Regions from separate parts of the Polaromonas sp. P4_F4 genome, predicted to be linked through region 2. Evidence: predicted binding sites of a transcription regulator. Region 2 holds the regulator's gene; the other holds the start of a gene.
The links. The regulator HrcA, encoded in region 2, represses chaperone genes, less so after heat shock. The targets are predictions, from matches to a motif close to TTAGCACTCNNNNNNNNNGAGTGCTAA.
Positions count from the first base shown of each region.

Region 1: a site for HrcA is predicted at 3,256-3,282, ahead of AC1DUR_RS07875 (co-chaperone GroES). Genes of this name have one in related genera too.

Region 1 is NZ_JBFUJO010000005.1:147,447-154,804, reverse strand. It holds gene AC1DUR_RS07885 (autotransporter domain-containing protein) at 1-1,057, shown strand, start outside; gene groL (chaperonin GroEL) at 1,170-2,822, opposite strand; gene AC1DUR_RS07875 (co-chaperone GroES) at 2,871-3,161, opposite strand; gene AC1DUR_RS07870 (hypothetical protein) at 3,466-3,687, shown strand; gene AC1DUR_RS07865 (AAA family ATPase) at 3,831-5,150, shown strand; gene AC1DUR_RS07860 (HAD family hydrolase) at 5,204-5,809, shown strand; gene AC1DUR_RS07855 (hypothetical protein) at 5,855-6,559, shown strand; gene AC1DUR_RS07850 (helix-turn-helix domain-containing protein) at 6,911-7,330, shown strand.
Region 2 is NZ_JBFUJO010000011.1:113,635-120,992, forward strand. It holds gene mutY (A/G-specific adenine glycosylase) at 20-1,171, shown strand; gene rapZ (RNase adapter RapZ) at 1,210-2,076, opposite strand; gene recN (DNA repair protein RecN) at 2,073-3,716, opposite strand; gene AC1DUR_RS13680 (NAD kinase) at 3,753-4,628, opposite strand; gene hrcA (heat-inducible transcriptional repressor HrcA) at 4,678-5,697, shown strand; tRNA gene AC1DUR_RS13690 (tRNA-Ile) at 5,724-5,800, shown strand; gene AC1DUR_RS13695 (hypothetical protein) at 5,903-6,760, opposite strand; gene AC1DUR_RS13700 (type II secretion system protein N) at 6,974-7,358, opposite strand, start outside.

The DNA of each region.
Region 1 (7,358 bases), on a different contig from region 2:
GGCCGATACCTATGTGTTCGCCGATGGGGTGCATCCGACCTCGGCAACGCACAAGATTTTTGCCCAGGTGACGCTGGCAAGCATGCGTGCCGCGGGCCAGAACAGCACGCTGGCGGTGGCGCCGCTGGTCGCCATCCGGCAACATGCGCAGACGCTGGAAGGGCGCCTGACATCGGGTGCGCTGTTGGTCGGCCAGTCCGACGACAGCAAAATCGTGCTTCGCCCAAAGGGCCATCTTGAGATGTACACCGCGCTGGAGAGCGGCCGCTTCGGGGCTTCGACGCTGGGCGTGCGGATGGGCAATGAAGCCAAAACCACCGTGGCGCTGGTCGGCGGCGACATCACGCTGGCGCCCAATGCACTGGCCGGGCTGGTGCTGTCGCATGCGGATGGCGATTTGTCATTCTCGGAAAACACCGGCGGCTTCAAAACCCGGCTCACCACCATGGGGGCCTACGCCACCGTGGCCTTGTCGCCCGAGTGGTACCTGAATGCGGCACTGGCTTATGGCGATATTGACTTTGACAACGTTCACCGCGATGTCCGGCTGGGGTCGACGCAGTTGCTGGTTTCCTCGACGGGACAAACGACCGGCAACTATGCGTCAATGCGCGTGGGCGGCGGCTACATCGTGAAGTCGGGCCGCTTTTCTGGCGGCCCTACGCTGTCGCTGACCGAGGAAAGCGTGAAGGTGAAGGCTTACACCGAAGCGCCCGGTCCGCTGGCCTTCAGTTTTGGCGACACCACCTACAAATCCCGGCGTGTGTCGCTGGGGTTCAATGGCACTTACGACATGGGGCGCATCAAGCCGTTCGCCCGTGTCAGCCTGGAAAAAGACCTGAACCATGACCCCCTGCGCGTGACGATGGGCAGCTATGCGAGCAACACCATCACCGTCGATGGCGACAGGCCGGACGGCCAGTTTGCACTGGCGACGCTGGGTGTCAAGGGCTTGCTGGGCGGTGGCATGCAATGGAACTTGCTGTACAGCACCACTTTGTCGCAAAGCGACATCCGCGGCTGGTCGGTGGGCGCAGCCCTGCAGATACCTTTTTAGCCAGACCTCCGAAGTTCTGCGCACGGACGCATAAAAAAGGCCGCGGGGCGAAAGCACCGCGGCCTTTTGGCCTGTTGGCGTCTGAACCGGGGTGAGCCGGCTCAGCTGGACATTACATGCCCATGTCGCCCATGCCGCCCATTCCACCCATGCCGCCTGGCATGCCGCCGCCGGCGCCAGACTCATCTTTCGGAGCCTCGGCCACCATGGCTTCGGTCGTCAGCATCAGCGATGCGACGGAAGCAGCGTTCTGCAGGGCCGTACGGGTCACTTTCGTGGGGTCCAGAATACCCATTTCGATCATGTCGCCGTAGGTGTCGTTGGCTGCATTGAAGCCGTAGTTGCCCTTGCCGGCCAACACAGCGTTCACCACCACAGAGGCTTCGCCGCCTGCGTTGTACACAATCTCGCGCAGAGGCGCTTCGATGGCGCGCAGCACCAGCTTGATGCCGGCTTCCTGGTCAGCGTTGTCGCCCTTAATGGCACCAGCAGCCTGCTTGGCGCGCAGCAGCGCCACACCGCCACCAGCCACAATGCCTTCTTCCACGGCAGCGCGGGTAGCGTGCAGGGCGTCTTCGACGCGGGCTTTCTTTTCTTTCATTTCGACTTCGGTGGCAGCGCCAACCTTGATCACGGCAACACCGCCGGCCAGCTTGGCCACGCGCTCTTGCAGTTTTTCACGGTCGTAGTCGCTGGTCGCTTCTTCGATCTGAACGCGAACCTGCTTGACGCGGGCTTCGATGTCCTTGGCTTCACCGGCACCGTCGATGATGATGGTGTTTTCCTTGCCCACTTCGATGCGCTTGGCCGTGCCGAGGTCGGCCAGTGTCACTTTTTCGAGCGACATGCCAACTTCTTCAGCGATCACTTTGCCGCCGGTCAGGCAGGCGATGTCTTCCAGCATGGCTTTGCGGCGGTCGCCGAAGCCTGGCGCCTTGACAGCGACCACTTTCAGGATGCCGCGCAGGGTGTTGACCACCAGCGTAGCCAGGGCTTCGCCCTCAACTTCTTCAGCGATGATCAGCAGCGGACGGCCAGCCTTGGCGACTTGTTCCAGGGTAGGCAGCAAGTCACGGATGTTGCTGATTTTCTTGTCGTAGAGCAGAACAAACGGGTTGTCCAGAATCGCGGACTGCTTTTCAGGGTTGTTGATGAAGTAAGGCGACAGGTAGCCGCGGTCAAACTGCATGCCTTCAACGACGTCGAGTTCGCTTTCGAGCGATTTGCCGTCTTCCACGGTGATCACGCCTTCCTTGCCGACTTTGTCCATCGCATCGGCAATGATCTTGCCGATGGCTTCGTCAGAGTTGGCGGAAATCGAGCCGACCTGGGCGATTTCCTTGGAGGTGGTGGTGGCTTTCGATGCTTTCTTCAGCTCTTCGACCAGTGCCGTCACAGCTTTGTCGATACCGCGCTTCAGATCCATCGGGTTCATGCCGGCGGCGACATATTTCATGCCTTCGCGAACAATGGCTTGAGCCAGAACGGTAGCGGTCGTGGTGCCGTCACCTGCGATGTCAGACGTCTTGGAAGCGACTTCCTTGACCATCTGTGCGCCCATGTTCTGCAGCTTGTCCTTGAGTTCGATTTCTTTAGCAACGGACACACCGTCCTTGGTCACGGTAGGGGCGCCGAAAGAGCGCTCGAGCACCACGTTGCGGCCTTTGGGGCCCAGGGTTACCTTGACGGCGTTGGCCAGGATGTTCACACCCTCGACCATGCGTGCGCGGGCTTCGCCGCCGAAAATGACGTCTTTTGCTGCCATGTTTAATTCTCCAGATTCAGTTGATGAGGGATTGAAAGAGCCGAGAAATTACTTCTCAACGACCGCAAACAGGTCGTCTTCTTTCATCACGAGCAGCTCGTCGCCGCCGACCTTGACAGTCTGGCCGCTGTATTTGCCAAACAGCACGCGGTCGCCCACTTTGACGGCCATCGGGCTCAAATCGCCCTTGTCGTTTTTCTTGCCCGGGCCCACGGCCAGGACTTCGCCTTGATCAGGCTTTTCAGCGGCGCTGTCAGGAATGACGATGCCAGAGGCGGTTTTGGTTTCGTTTTCCACGCGTTTGACGATCACGCGGTCGTGCAAAGGACGAAGTTTCATGAGAGCTCCTTGTTTGAGGACAATGGTTTTTGAGAATCAAAAAGCACTCAACGAAAGTGAGTGCTTGTTAACTTGGTGGCTTGAATGCGCTTTGTTAGCACTCAATACCATCGAGTGCTAATCATAGAGGCATTTAAGGCAGTTTTCAAGGCGGGAGGTTGCGCAAAGGCTGTGAAATGACGGTCCGTTGCGGGCTGATGTCGATTCTCGGCTAACTTTGAACTTTTCTCACTTAACTCTGAACTTTTGGTGGATGAGGTTTTTTTGTAACCTATTGATTTAAATAGGGTTTTTCGAAAAAAAGTTGCGTGACATCGAGCTTTTGAGTACTCTAGAAGTCCTCAAAAACGGTTTCACCATGTTGAATCTGATAAAACCAAATCGCTGCCTTGGCTCCCAAGAAGACAGCTTTTCTCAAGTCGCAACGACCTCCTCAGTCAAGCGCTCGGTGCTCGCCATGAGCATGCGCTTCACCTATGACGCCAATCCGTCCTCATTTGCGCAGCATGGTCCGGCGCGGAATTAGATCCAGCATCATGAATTCCCGGTCTGTCCAAACCTGCAAAGCCAGCTTCCTCTTTAACTCAGAGGGGTTCGGGCCTATAGAGCTTGCGGATGACTAGTTAAGGCAAGTGGCTCGGGCTCCTCCCCCATCAGCAGGAGTCCGAAATGAGTGACGATGACATGGATGAGAAGCCGCCAGGCTTCGAGAAGATACGAAGAACCGTTCGCGGTGAGAGACTTGACAGCCAGAGTTGCAGCATTGAGATTTTTCTTCCCCAGCACCTGGTGGATCATTTCAATGACGAGGCAAGAATGCTGGATGAGGCAAAACGTAAAGTAGCAAGGGAAGGCCGGGAAAGGCAGGCTTCCCGGTATGAAATGGCCGATCGCGCGAGTGAAGAGAAAACGGCGGCCGCGGCGGTCTTGACTGCGGCGCCGGTTCCGGCAAAAAACGCTCCCCCTGAATCGTTTGTGCCCGGCATCGATTTCGACCCCCAGCTCGAACATCTGACCTACGCCACAACGGAGCCCGAGGCGGTGGTTCTCCGGACCAAGCTGACGCCCGATGAGGGGATCAGGGTGCGAGACCTGGAGATCGTGGAGCGACTGAAGGCCAAGGGGCCCTTGCGCAGGATCATCAATCCCTTCCAGTCCGATCCCAGCCTGGCGCCTTTCGACAGGCTGGCGGGCCGGCATCCCCATTTTGGGCCGGTGATTGATTTCGTCAAAGTCCAGGTCGTCCGATGCCGGGCGAATGCAAAACCCTTGCGCATACCCCCTATCCTGCTGTTCGGCGGACCGGGGCTGGGCAAGTCACATTTCACGCGCGACCTGGCCGACGCCTTGGGCACCGTCTGCCGCCGCTGCGCCTGGGATGGATCTGTCTCCAATGCCACGCTCTTAGGCTTGGACAGAAAGTGGTCGACCTCCGACATAGGCGTTCTGTTCGATCTGCTGTGCCTGGGCGATTGCGCCAACCCGGTGGTGCTGCTCGACGAGCTGGACAAGGTGGGACGGGACACCAAAGACGATCCCCTGGCGCCCTTACACAGCCTGCTGGAACCCAGCACGGCCACGCAGGTTCGCGATGCCTCCCTGGATTTCGTCTTCGACGCCAGTCTGGTGACCTGGATTGCCACCGCAAACCGCGTGACGTCCATCCCCTCCTCGCTGCGGTCGCGGTTTAGGGAGTTTCACATCGTCCACCCCACGGCCGAGCAGGCCATCTCGCTGGCGTTTTCGGTGGCGGCTAGCGCGATTGAGAAAACGGCATCGCCGGGCTTTGCACCGCCCAAACGGGAGGTGGTGCTGCGGATTGCGCACCTGACCCCCAGGGAAATCTACCAGGTGGTCGAGGAAGCGGTTGGAAGAGCCGCGCTCAATGACCGTACAAGGCTTGAGGTGAGCGATCTGCCCGCGGAGCTGATCCCGCTTGATGGGGATTCACGTCTGGAATGTGAGGGTGGCGTGAGGTATTTGCATTAACGGACGGTCCGTTGTGTACGGCCCAGAACGTTCAGTCCAAGGAGCTCTTAGCAATGGACCCAAGACCTCTTATTGCGCTGGATGGTGACGGGGTCCTGCTGGACTACAACCTGGCCTACGCCAAGGCCTGGGAGAGAGCGACTGGCAGATATCCCGCCGAACGAGACATCGAGGCTTACTGGGCAATAGATCGATGGAATGTCGAAAGGCTTAGCGGAGAGGAGCTGGAGCAATTCCGGGCTAACTTCGATGTCGATTTCTGGAGCACGATTCCGCCACTGGCCTCTGCCGTCGAGGCCTGCCATCGCTTACGCGATCGGGGTTACGACCTGGTCTGCGTGACTGCGTTAGCAGAAGATCTTGCGGATGCCCGACTCCGGAATTTGCGCCAGCACGATTTCCCGATTGAGAAAGTGTTTGCTACCGCACATTCCCTGGGGGGACGCAGCCCGAAAGCCGACGTTCTGGATCGGTTGAAGCCAGTTGCCTTTGTCGATGACTATCTCCCGTACATGGTAGGTGTGGATGGAAGCATTCACAAGGCGCTGGTTCTCCGGGAGCCCAAAGGCAGTCCGAACATCGGACAGCACTTGAGTGCTGTCGATTCCACGCATGCCGACTTGTCGGATTTCGTCCGGTGGTGGCTAAGCAGGCATTAAACCGGGCGTGCACGCAGTCGTTTGTCATTTCACCAGGAGTATTCGATGCAGCTCAAAGGTATTGACGCAGTGAGCGTAGTCCATCAGATCCGGTGCGATCGATGTGGCAAAGAAGTCCATCGTAGCGAGCCCGGGTTCGAGCTAATGACGTCCATCGGCTTTGACGCGGGCTATGACTCGATTTTTGGTGATGGGAATCGAGTCGAAATCGATTTATGCGAGACCTGTTTGCGTGCAACCCTGGGTACTTGGCTTAGAGTGCGCGCCCCTTGGAGTATCGATCAAATGCCCCAGGGAGAAATTGCGACCGCTGTCGAGCAGCCTCAACCAGCCATCGACAGCCAGAACCCCGGCCGCTTTGCGCATTTATACGGTGTGCTGACAGCCGAGGAAATGGCCGACCGAATGAACTGCACGCCCGAGGTAGTTCGTGAGCGAGAAGTCGCGGGCGATCTCTTCGCCGCCCGGGCGCCAGGCCGAGCCGGTGGCCGGCGCTACCCCGCGTTTCAACTCGATGAACGTCTGGACAAGTCGCTGCTGAAGCAAATCATCCGGAAATACCGCGACGCCGGCGTCTCCATCACCCTTCTTTGGAGTTTCCTGCGGACCCCACAAAAGATATTTGCCGGATTGACCCCCATCGAAATGATGCTGGGCGGCTCGCCACCTGGATATGACGCCCTGACTCCCGACGAAAGGTCCAAGCTCTTCCTCGATGTGGTGGCCGAGGAGCTTTCGCGCGTGCGATGAGCATTTCCTATTTATGAGCGGCTTGATGCTCTTCCTCGACATCGATGGTGTGCTACATCCGTGGCGGCGCGAGCCTGGGCTCCTCTAGCTCTCGGTAACGGTGAGGTCCATCGTTGTTAAGTTGAATCTCTGGCGTCATTAATCCGCGTGAGCTGAGCATCCCATTGATGTTGCGGACGGTCAGTTTCCCCAGTGGAACGAAGAGGTTTCAGCCGCTGGAATTGCTGGCGGCACATACCGTATTTGGGCGAGTCAAACGGAATTTATTGTTGTGTAAAAGATATCTAATATGTGCTAAAACTATAGCATTACTGTTAGAAAGTGGAGCTAATGTAAGATGTTCAGATATCTATGGCCCAGCAAAAAGACGCCGAATTGCGGCGACCTATGCTTTCTCTGGAAGGCCTCCCAGCGCGGAGGTTCGGTGAACTTTTGTTCACTTTCAGAGAGCAAGAGGCCATCAGCCAGGCTCAGGTAGCCAGGGTCGCTCGACTATCGAAGTCGTACCTGTCATCTATAGAAAATTGCCGCTTAAGGCCACCGCCTACTCTGACTGTCCGGCGCATAGCGACTGCTCTTGGTCTAGGGGCAGAAGAAACCATAGCGCTTGAACAGTCCGCAAGGCAGGAGCGCGCTTGCGAAATACGCACGTCCAAGTTCTTGCCTGAGCACGTACGTCTGGTGGCGCTGCGGTTGGCCGCACAGGCCGACACGCTGACGCCGAAAACCACCCAAAGACTGCTAACGATATTGGAGGAGTCTGAAATGTAAAAACGACCAATCAACCCCTCACGAGGTC
Region 2 (7,358 bases):
CCTTGATTCCTGACCGTTGATGATGGCCGCAGGCGCCGCGCCCAAAGGCAGGCCGACCACCCCGCCTGCTCGCCCGCAGGGCGGGAAACCGGATCTCGCGCGACCGGCGCTGTCAGGTTTTGCCGTGAAAATCGTGCGCTGGCAGGCCACGCATGGACGCAATAGCCTGCCCTGGCAAAACACGCGCGACCCCTACCGTGTCTGGCTGTCGGAGATCATGCTTCAGCAGACCCAGGTTGCCACCGTGCTCGACTATTACGCCCGGTTTTTGCAGCATTTCCCTGCCGTCAGCGACCTGGCCGCTGCCTCGCAGGATGAGGTGCTGGCCTTGTGGAGCGGTCTGGGCTACTACAGCCGTGCACGCAACCTGCATCGTTGCGCGCAGGAGGTGATGCAGCTGCACGCAGGGCAGTTTCCGCGTACCGCCGAACAGCTTCAAACCTTGCCGGGCATAGGCCGCTCTACCGCGGCTGCCATTGCGTCATTTTGTTTTGGAGAGCGCGTCGCGATCCTGGACGGCAACGTCAAACGGGTGCTTACGCGGGTGCTGGGCTTTTCGGCCGACCTGGCGCAAGGCGCCAATGAGCGCGCACTGTGGAACATGGCCACCGACCTGCTGCCAACGCAGAATCTGCCAGACAGCATGCCGCGCTACAGCCAGGGGTTGATGGATCTGGGCGCCACAATTTGTGCCGGCCGGCAGCCGCAATGCCTGTTGTGCCCGGTGCAGAACCTGTGCAGTGCCCGCGCGACCGGTGAACCCGAAAAATACCCCGTCAAAACGCGAACACTCAAACGCAGTTCGAAGGCGCTGAGCCTGTTATGGGCGCAAAGGCCGGACGGGTCGGTATGGCTTGAAAAGCGTCCTGCGTCCGGCATCTGGGGCGGGCTGTATTGCCTGCCGGTGTTTGACAGCGATGACGCCCTGAAAGCTTTTTTGCCTGCCGGCGTGCACGGCAGGCTCGAGCCCTTGCCGCATTTCGTCCATGTGCTGACGCACAGGGATTTGCATCTGGCCCCTTGGATCGCAGGCTTTAGCGCGGGCCAGGCCATGCCGAAAGCGATGGACGCGGGGGCGAGATCCGGTGCATGGTTTGGCCCGGCGCAATGGCCGGGTTTGGGCTTGCCTGCACCCATCCGCAAACTGCTGCTGCAGGATGCGCCGGCATGACCTGAATGTGGGCGATGCGCTGGGTTGCTACCGCTTGATCAGCCGGCATCCAGTTCGCGATGCCGTTTCAGGGTAGGCCACTGCCTGCCAAACGACTCAGCCAGCTTTTCCACCAGGTAAACGGAGCGGTGCTGGCCACCGGTGCAGCCGATGGCCACGGTCACATAGCTGCGGTGATCCTTCACCAGTGCCTGCAACCAGTGATCAAGGAACTTCTTGATATCCCTGAACATGTCGGCCACCTCTGCATGCGCCTTCAGGTAATCGGCAACGGCCTGGTCGCACCCTGTCAGGTGGCGAAGGTCCGGTTCGTAATGCGGGTTGGGGAGCATCCGCACGTCAAAGACGTAGTCGGCATCCAGTGGCACCCCCCGCTTGAAGGCAAATGACTCAAACACCAGCGTCAGTTGGGGTGCCGGGGCGGCGATCAGCGATTTCACATAGGCCTGCAACTGCGAGGCGCGGATCATGCTGGTGTCCAGCACATGGGATTGCTCGCGTATGTCGCCCAGCAGCTCGCGCTCCAGCTCAATGGCATCGACCAGCGCCCGGTGCTGGTCGGCCGTATCGCCGCGCGACAGCGGGTGCAGCCGGCGGGTTTCGGAAAAGCGCCGCACCAGCGTGTCGGTGCTGGCGTCTAGAAACAAGGACTGGACGGTCACGCCCTGTGCCTGCAATTGCCGCAGCTGCTGCGGAACAAGCGGCAATGATGTGGCGCTTCGCACATCCATCGCGATGGCCACTTTTCGGGGGCCGCGCTGGTGCTCGAGCGCTACAAAAGGCGTCAGCAACTCCGGTGGCAGGTTGTCCACGCAGTAATAGCCGGCGTCTTCCAGCGCGTGCAGGGCCACGGACTTGCCCGAGCCCGACATGCCGGTGATGAGTACCATTTCCAGAGCCATCATTGGCCCAGCATTTCCTTGGCATGCGCAAGCGTGGTGCCCGACAGGCGTTCACCACCCAGCATGCGGCCAACCTCCGCCACGCGCTGTTCGCCATTGACGTGGTCCACGGTGCTGACAGTCGCACCTTTTTCGGTGCGCTTGGCCACCACCAGATGCTGGTCGGCACACGCAGCGACCTGGGGCAGATGGGTCACAGCCATGACCTGCCGGTCTTTGCCCAGCTGCTTCATCAGGCGGCCAACGGTTTCAGCCACGGCGCCGCCCACGCCCGAATCAACTTCATCGAAGATCAGGGTTTGCGCCTGGCCCAGCTGGCTGGTGGTGACGGCAATGGCGAGCGCGATGCGCGACAACTCGCCGCCTGACGCGACCTTGCCGACAGGACGGGGCGTGCTGCCGCTGTGGCCGGCGACCAGGAATTCGGCCTGCTCAAGCCCATGCTGGGCAGGTTGCTCCAGCTTGCCGAGCGAGACGTCAAATTTTCCACCCTGCATGCCCAGGCCCTGCATGGCTTGTGTGATGGCCCTGGCGAGCAGGGGGGCTGCCTTGCTGCGGGACTTGGAGACCTGGCGGGCTTCTTCCATATAAGCCGAGCGGGCAAGGTGCTCATTTTTTTCCAGCTGGACCAGATCCGCCGCTTCATCGAGCCGGTGCAGGTCACTTTGCCAGGAGGCCAGCAATTCAGGCAGCTCGGCAGGCGTGCGTTTGTAACGCCTGGCCAGGCTGACCCAGAGAGACAGGCGCTCATCCAGTTCGGCCAGCCGCTGCGGCTCCAGCTCGGCATGCCTTGCATAGCCGTTCAGTGAGTGAACGGCATCTTCGACCTGCGCCAATGCGCTGTTCAAAACCTCGGCAAGCCCTTTGAATTCAGGCTCTATGTGCTCCTGATTTTGCAGTGATGAAATGGCGCGGCCGAGCAGGGCTGTGGCGTTGTCGTCGGCTTCCTGCAGGGCGTCGACGGCGGTCTGCACCGCATCGCGCAAGGCCTGGGCATTCGAAAGGCGACCGTGCTGGGCATTGAGCTCGTCCCATTCATCCACGCCCGGTGCCAGCTTTTCCAGCTCGCCGATCTGCCAGGCCAGGCGTTCGCGTTCACGCTGCAGGCTGTCCTGGGCGGCGCGCGCGTCGGTCAATGTTTTCTGGGCCGCACGCCACGCTTGCCAGCACTGGGAGAGCGTGACGGTGGACAGGTCCGCATAGGAGTCCAGCAGGCCGCGCACCGCGTCGGGGCGGGTCAGGCTCTGCCAGGCGTGCTGGCCATGGATGTCCACCAGCTGGTCGGCGATTTCCTTGAGCTGGGTGGCGGTGGCCGCGCTGCCATTGATCCAGGCCCGGCTTTTTCCCTGCGAATCAATCGTGCGGCGCAGCAGCAGGCTGCCGTCCGCCTGGAGTCCGGCCTGCTCAAGCCACGGCGCCAGGCCGGCGGGGCTGTCAAATTCCGCACTGATCTCGCAGCGCGCAGCGCCCTCACGGACCACGCCGGCATCGGCGCGTGCGCCCAGCGCCAGCTGCAGGGCGTCAATCAATATCGATTTACCGGCCCCGGTTTCCCCGGTGAGGACGGTAAATCCATCCGACAGATCCAGGTCCAGTGCATGGACGATGACAAAATCGCGAAGCGAAATGCTTTTGAGGCTCATAAGTTAAATCCGGGCCAGGAGGTCAGCCGGGGCGCTTCAGGCCACGCCTTCATTCCAGTGCAGTTTTTTGCGCAGGGTATCAAAATAACTCCATCCCTTGGGGTGCAGGAACCGCATCTGGTGCTCCGATCGCCTGACGGTGATCCGGTCGCCATGCAGCAAGGTGGCCAGCGACTGCATGTCAAAGTTGGCGCTGGCATCCCGGCCCGCCACTATTTCAATCGTAATTTCCCCCGCATCTGACAGCACGATGGGCCTGTTTGACAAGGTATGCGGGGCAATCGGAACCAGTATCCAGCCGGGGATGGACGGGTGCAGCAAGGGGCCGCCGGCGGAGAGGGCATAGGCCGTGGAGCCGGTGGGAGAAGCAATGATCAGGCCGTCAGCGCGCTGGTTGGCCACAAAGCGGCCATCGACTTCCACACGCAGCTCCACCATACCGGCGGTCGCGCCGCGATTGACCACGACGTCATTCATGGCCGTTGCGCTGAAGACGCAGCGCCCGTCGCGCACCACCTTGGCCTGCATCATCCAGCGCCGGTCTTCCTCAAACTCGCCGCGCAGCATGGGTTTGAGCGTGTCCTGGTAATCGTCAAACGAGATGTCGGTGATGAAACCGAGCCGGCCCTGGTTGATACCCACCAGCGGAATGCCAAACTGGGCCAGCAGCCGGCCGATGCCCAGCATGGTCCCGTCGCCGCCAACCACCAGGGCGAGGTCGCACTGGGCGCCTATGCCGGCCGCATCCAGCGTGGGGAACTGCGTCAGGCCGGTGTTGCTGGCGGTGTCCTGCTCAATCGCCACATCGCAGCCCTGCGTGCCCAGAAAGTGCGCAATGTCTTCCAGCGCAGAACGGGACCCCTGGGCGTGGTACTTGCCGATCAGTGCGACATGGCGAAATTGCGACTTCATCATCAAATTACATCACAACATGGTTTCGGAAGCTTCGTAGAATGTCAGTATGCTTGATGATCGTGCCCGGTTGTTGCTCAAGGCGCTGGTGGAGCGCTACATTGCTGATGGTCAGCCGGTCGGGTCGCGCACGCTGTCCAGGGCCTCCGGTCTTGAATTGTCTCCCGCCACCATACGCAATGTCATGAGCGATCTGGAGGAACTGGGCCTGATTGTCAGCCCGCATACCTCAGCCGGCCGCATTCCAACCGCCCGCGGCTACCGCCTCTTCGTCGACACCATGCTCACCACGCAGCGCGACCAGCTTTCTTCGGGGGGGCAGATCACCGCCCCCAGGCTGGCACCCGACCAACCGCAGAAAGTGATCAGCAACGCCGCCCACATGCTGTCCAGCCTGTCGCAGTTCGTCGGTGTCGTCATGGCGCCGCGCCGCACGTCGGTGTTTCGGCATATCGAGTTTTTGCGCCTGTCGGAAAAACGGTTTCTCGTGATCATCGTCTCGCCGGACGGCGACGTGCAAAACCGCGTCATCTTTACCGAGGCCGACTACACGCAGTCTCAATTGATCGAAGCCTCCAATTTCCTCAATTCGCACTATGCGGGCATGGCTATTGAAGAAGTGCGCGAGCGCCTGCAAAACGAGGTGGAAGTGCTCCGGGGCGAAATCGCCGCCCTGATGCAGGCTGCCGTCCAGGTCAGTTCCGAGGCTATCGAATCGCGTGACGAAGTGGTGGTTTCGGGCGAGCGCAACCTGCTGGCCGTCAGCGATTTCTCCAGCGACATGGGCAACCTGCGCAAGCTCTTCGATCTTTTTGAGCAGAAGGCACAGCTGATGCGCCTGCTCGACGTATCAAGCCGTGCCGAGGGTGTGCGCATTTACATTGGCGGCGAAAGCCAGGTCATTCCCTACCAGGAACTCTCGGTGGTGACGGCGCCTTACGAGGTGGACGGCCAGGTCGTGGGAACACTGGGTGTTATCGGCCCCATGCGCATGCCCTATGAAAAAATGATCCAGATTGTCGATATCACCTCCAAACTGGTCAGCACGGCCCTAAGCCACAGCAAGTAGGCCCTTACAATCTGCCTTGTTGATGGGGGGCGTTAGCTCAGTTGGTTAGAGCAGAGGACTCATAATCCTTTGGTCGTTGGTTCAAGTCCAACACGCCCTACCAGTGCATTTGCGCCTCAGCCCCGGTTCCGGGTCTGGGGCGTTTCTACAAGCAGGGCCTCTTCTACAAAGCTGGATATCGCGGAGCCAGGTTTCGGTTGCCCGATTACTTCGCCCAGGAGGGGGTAAAACCCGAGCGCGAGGTGCGGGCGAATATCACGGAGGGACTCTCGTTCACATCCACCACGAACGGTTCCACAAACCTTCGACCGCGCGACAGGAAGACCAGTTCGAAGTTCCGTCGTATGGACGGTGAAACATGGGGCTCTTTGCGTTGCCCTACGGACTTGCAATCGTAGGTATACGCCACCCCAAAGGGCGTCCATTCCTCGGGAACCGCCCTGGCGCCCCGGTTGATGCAAACCTTGCTTTCTTCCCATTCGATACTTTCCAGCTTGTCGTCGACAAGAGTGCTGGAGATATAACTTTCCTGAAGCGACAACCGGTTCCCCACCATCTCCAAAGTCCGCAGGTTGCCGTTAAAGGAAAAGTCGGTAAGCACATGGGCATAGAGCGGAGGTTTGCCCTCGTCGGCCGCGGCGACGGCCACGCGAAGGAGGCCTGCCAGCGCCGTCAGTTCCTGCTGTTTCCCGGGGGTGCTGTCGTTTCGTGTGGTCGCTACCGCGCAAAGATTGAAGCCGCCGGAGGTCACCGTGCATTCGTACTCCCGTGAACGCGTGGCAGATATCGACACCATGGTCAGGACGCCTTCAAGGGTCCCGCGGTAGCCCATCTTTGGGCGGATGCCCGAAAGCCTCGTTGACTCCAGGAGCTTTCTGGTGACTTGTTCTGACAACACAGGCTTGAGTTCTTCAGGCAACGCCACGGTACTCGCGACCTCGCGCTGGGCCAGGGCCGGAGTGCTCCAAAAAGCTGATGCTGTCCACAGGATCGCCGAGGCAGAAAATATCGCGAGGGCAGCGCGGGCTTTCTGCGGCGACCCCAACTGTTTGACGTGACGCATAGGAGTACTCTCAAAGCTCAAAGTCGGAGCCGCAAGTTTTTAATTGTGACGGCACTACCATTTAAATATTACTCCCAGGTTCGCCGTTTCCTGGGAGTTCGTCCTGCAGCCATCAACGTACAGAAAAAGAAAGGGCTTGCAACACAAGGACAAACGGGACAAGCGGGACAGACGGGACAAGAGCTGCAAGCCGTTATGTCCAGACTGCCCGGATCATCGCGGCAGCGGTGGCATGTCGAGCGTCACGAGGGCAGGGCCGTTGCGTGTTGCTCCCAGTGTGGCCTGACGCGCTGCCGTCGACTGCAGGATCAGACCCTCTTCGACTTCACTGCCCACACGAAATGGCCGCGCAGGCTTGCCGTCGATGGCGATCAGTGCGGCGCCGCCGCCAGGGGAGCCGGCCACTACGCCATGCAGGGAAAACCGGCTGGCAAGGCTGACTTGTGGTGAGGGTGTTGGGGCTGCTGCGCCCAGCACGCGCGCGACGGCCAGCGGATCGAGGGACGCGGGGCTCGCTGCGGTGACGGGCACCGGCTCGGCCATACCGCGTCCGGGGGCCAGTCGCAGTCCCCAGTACACCAGGCTCGCAGCAGCGAGT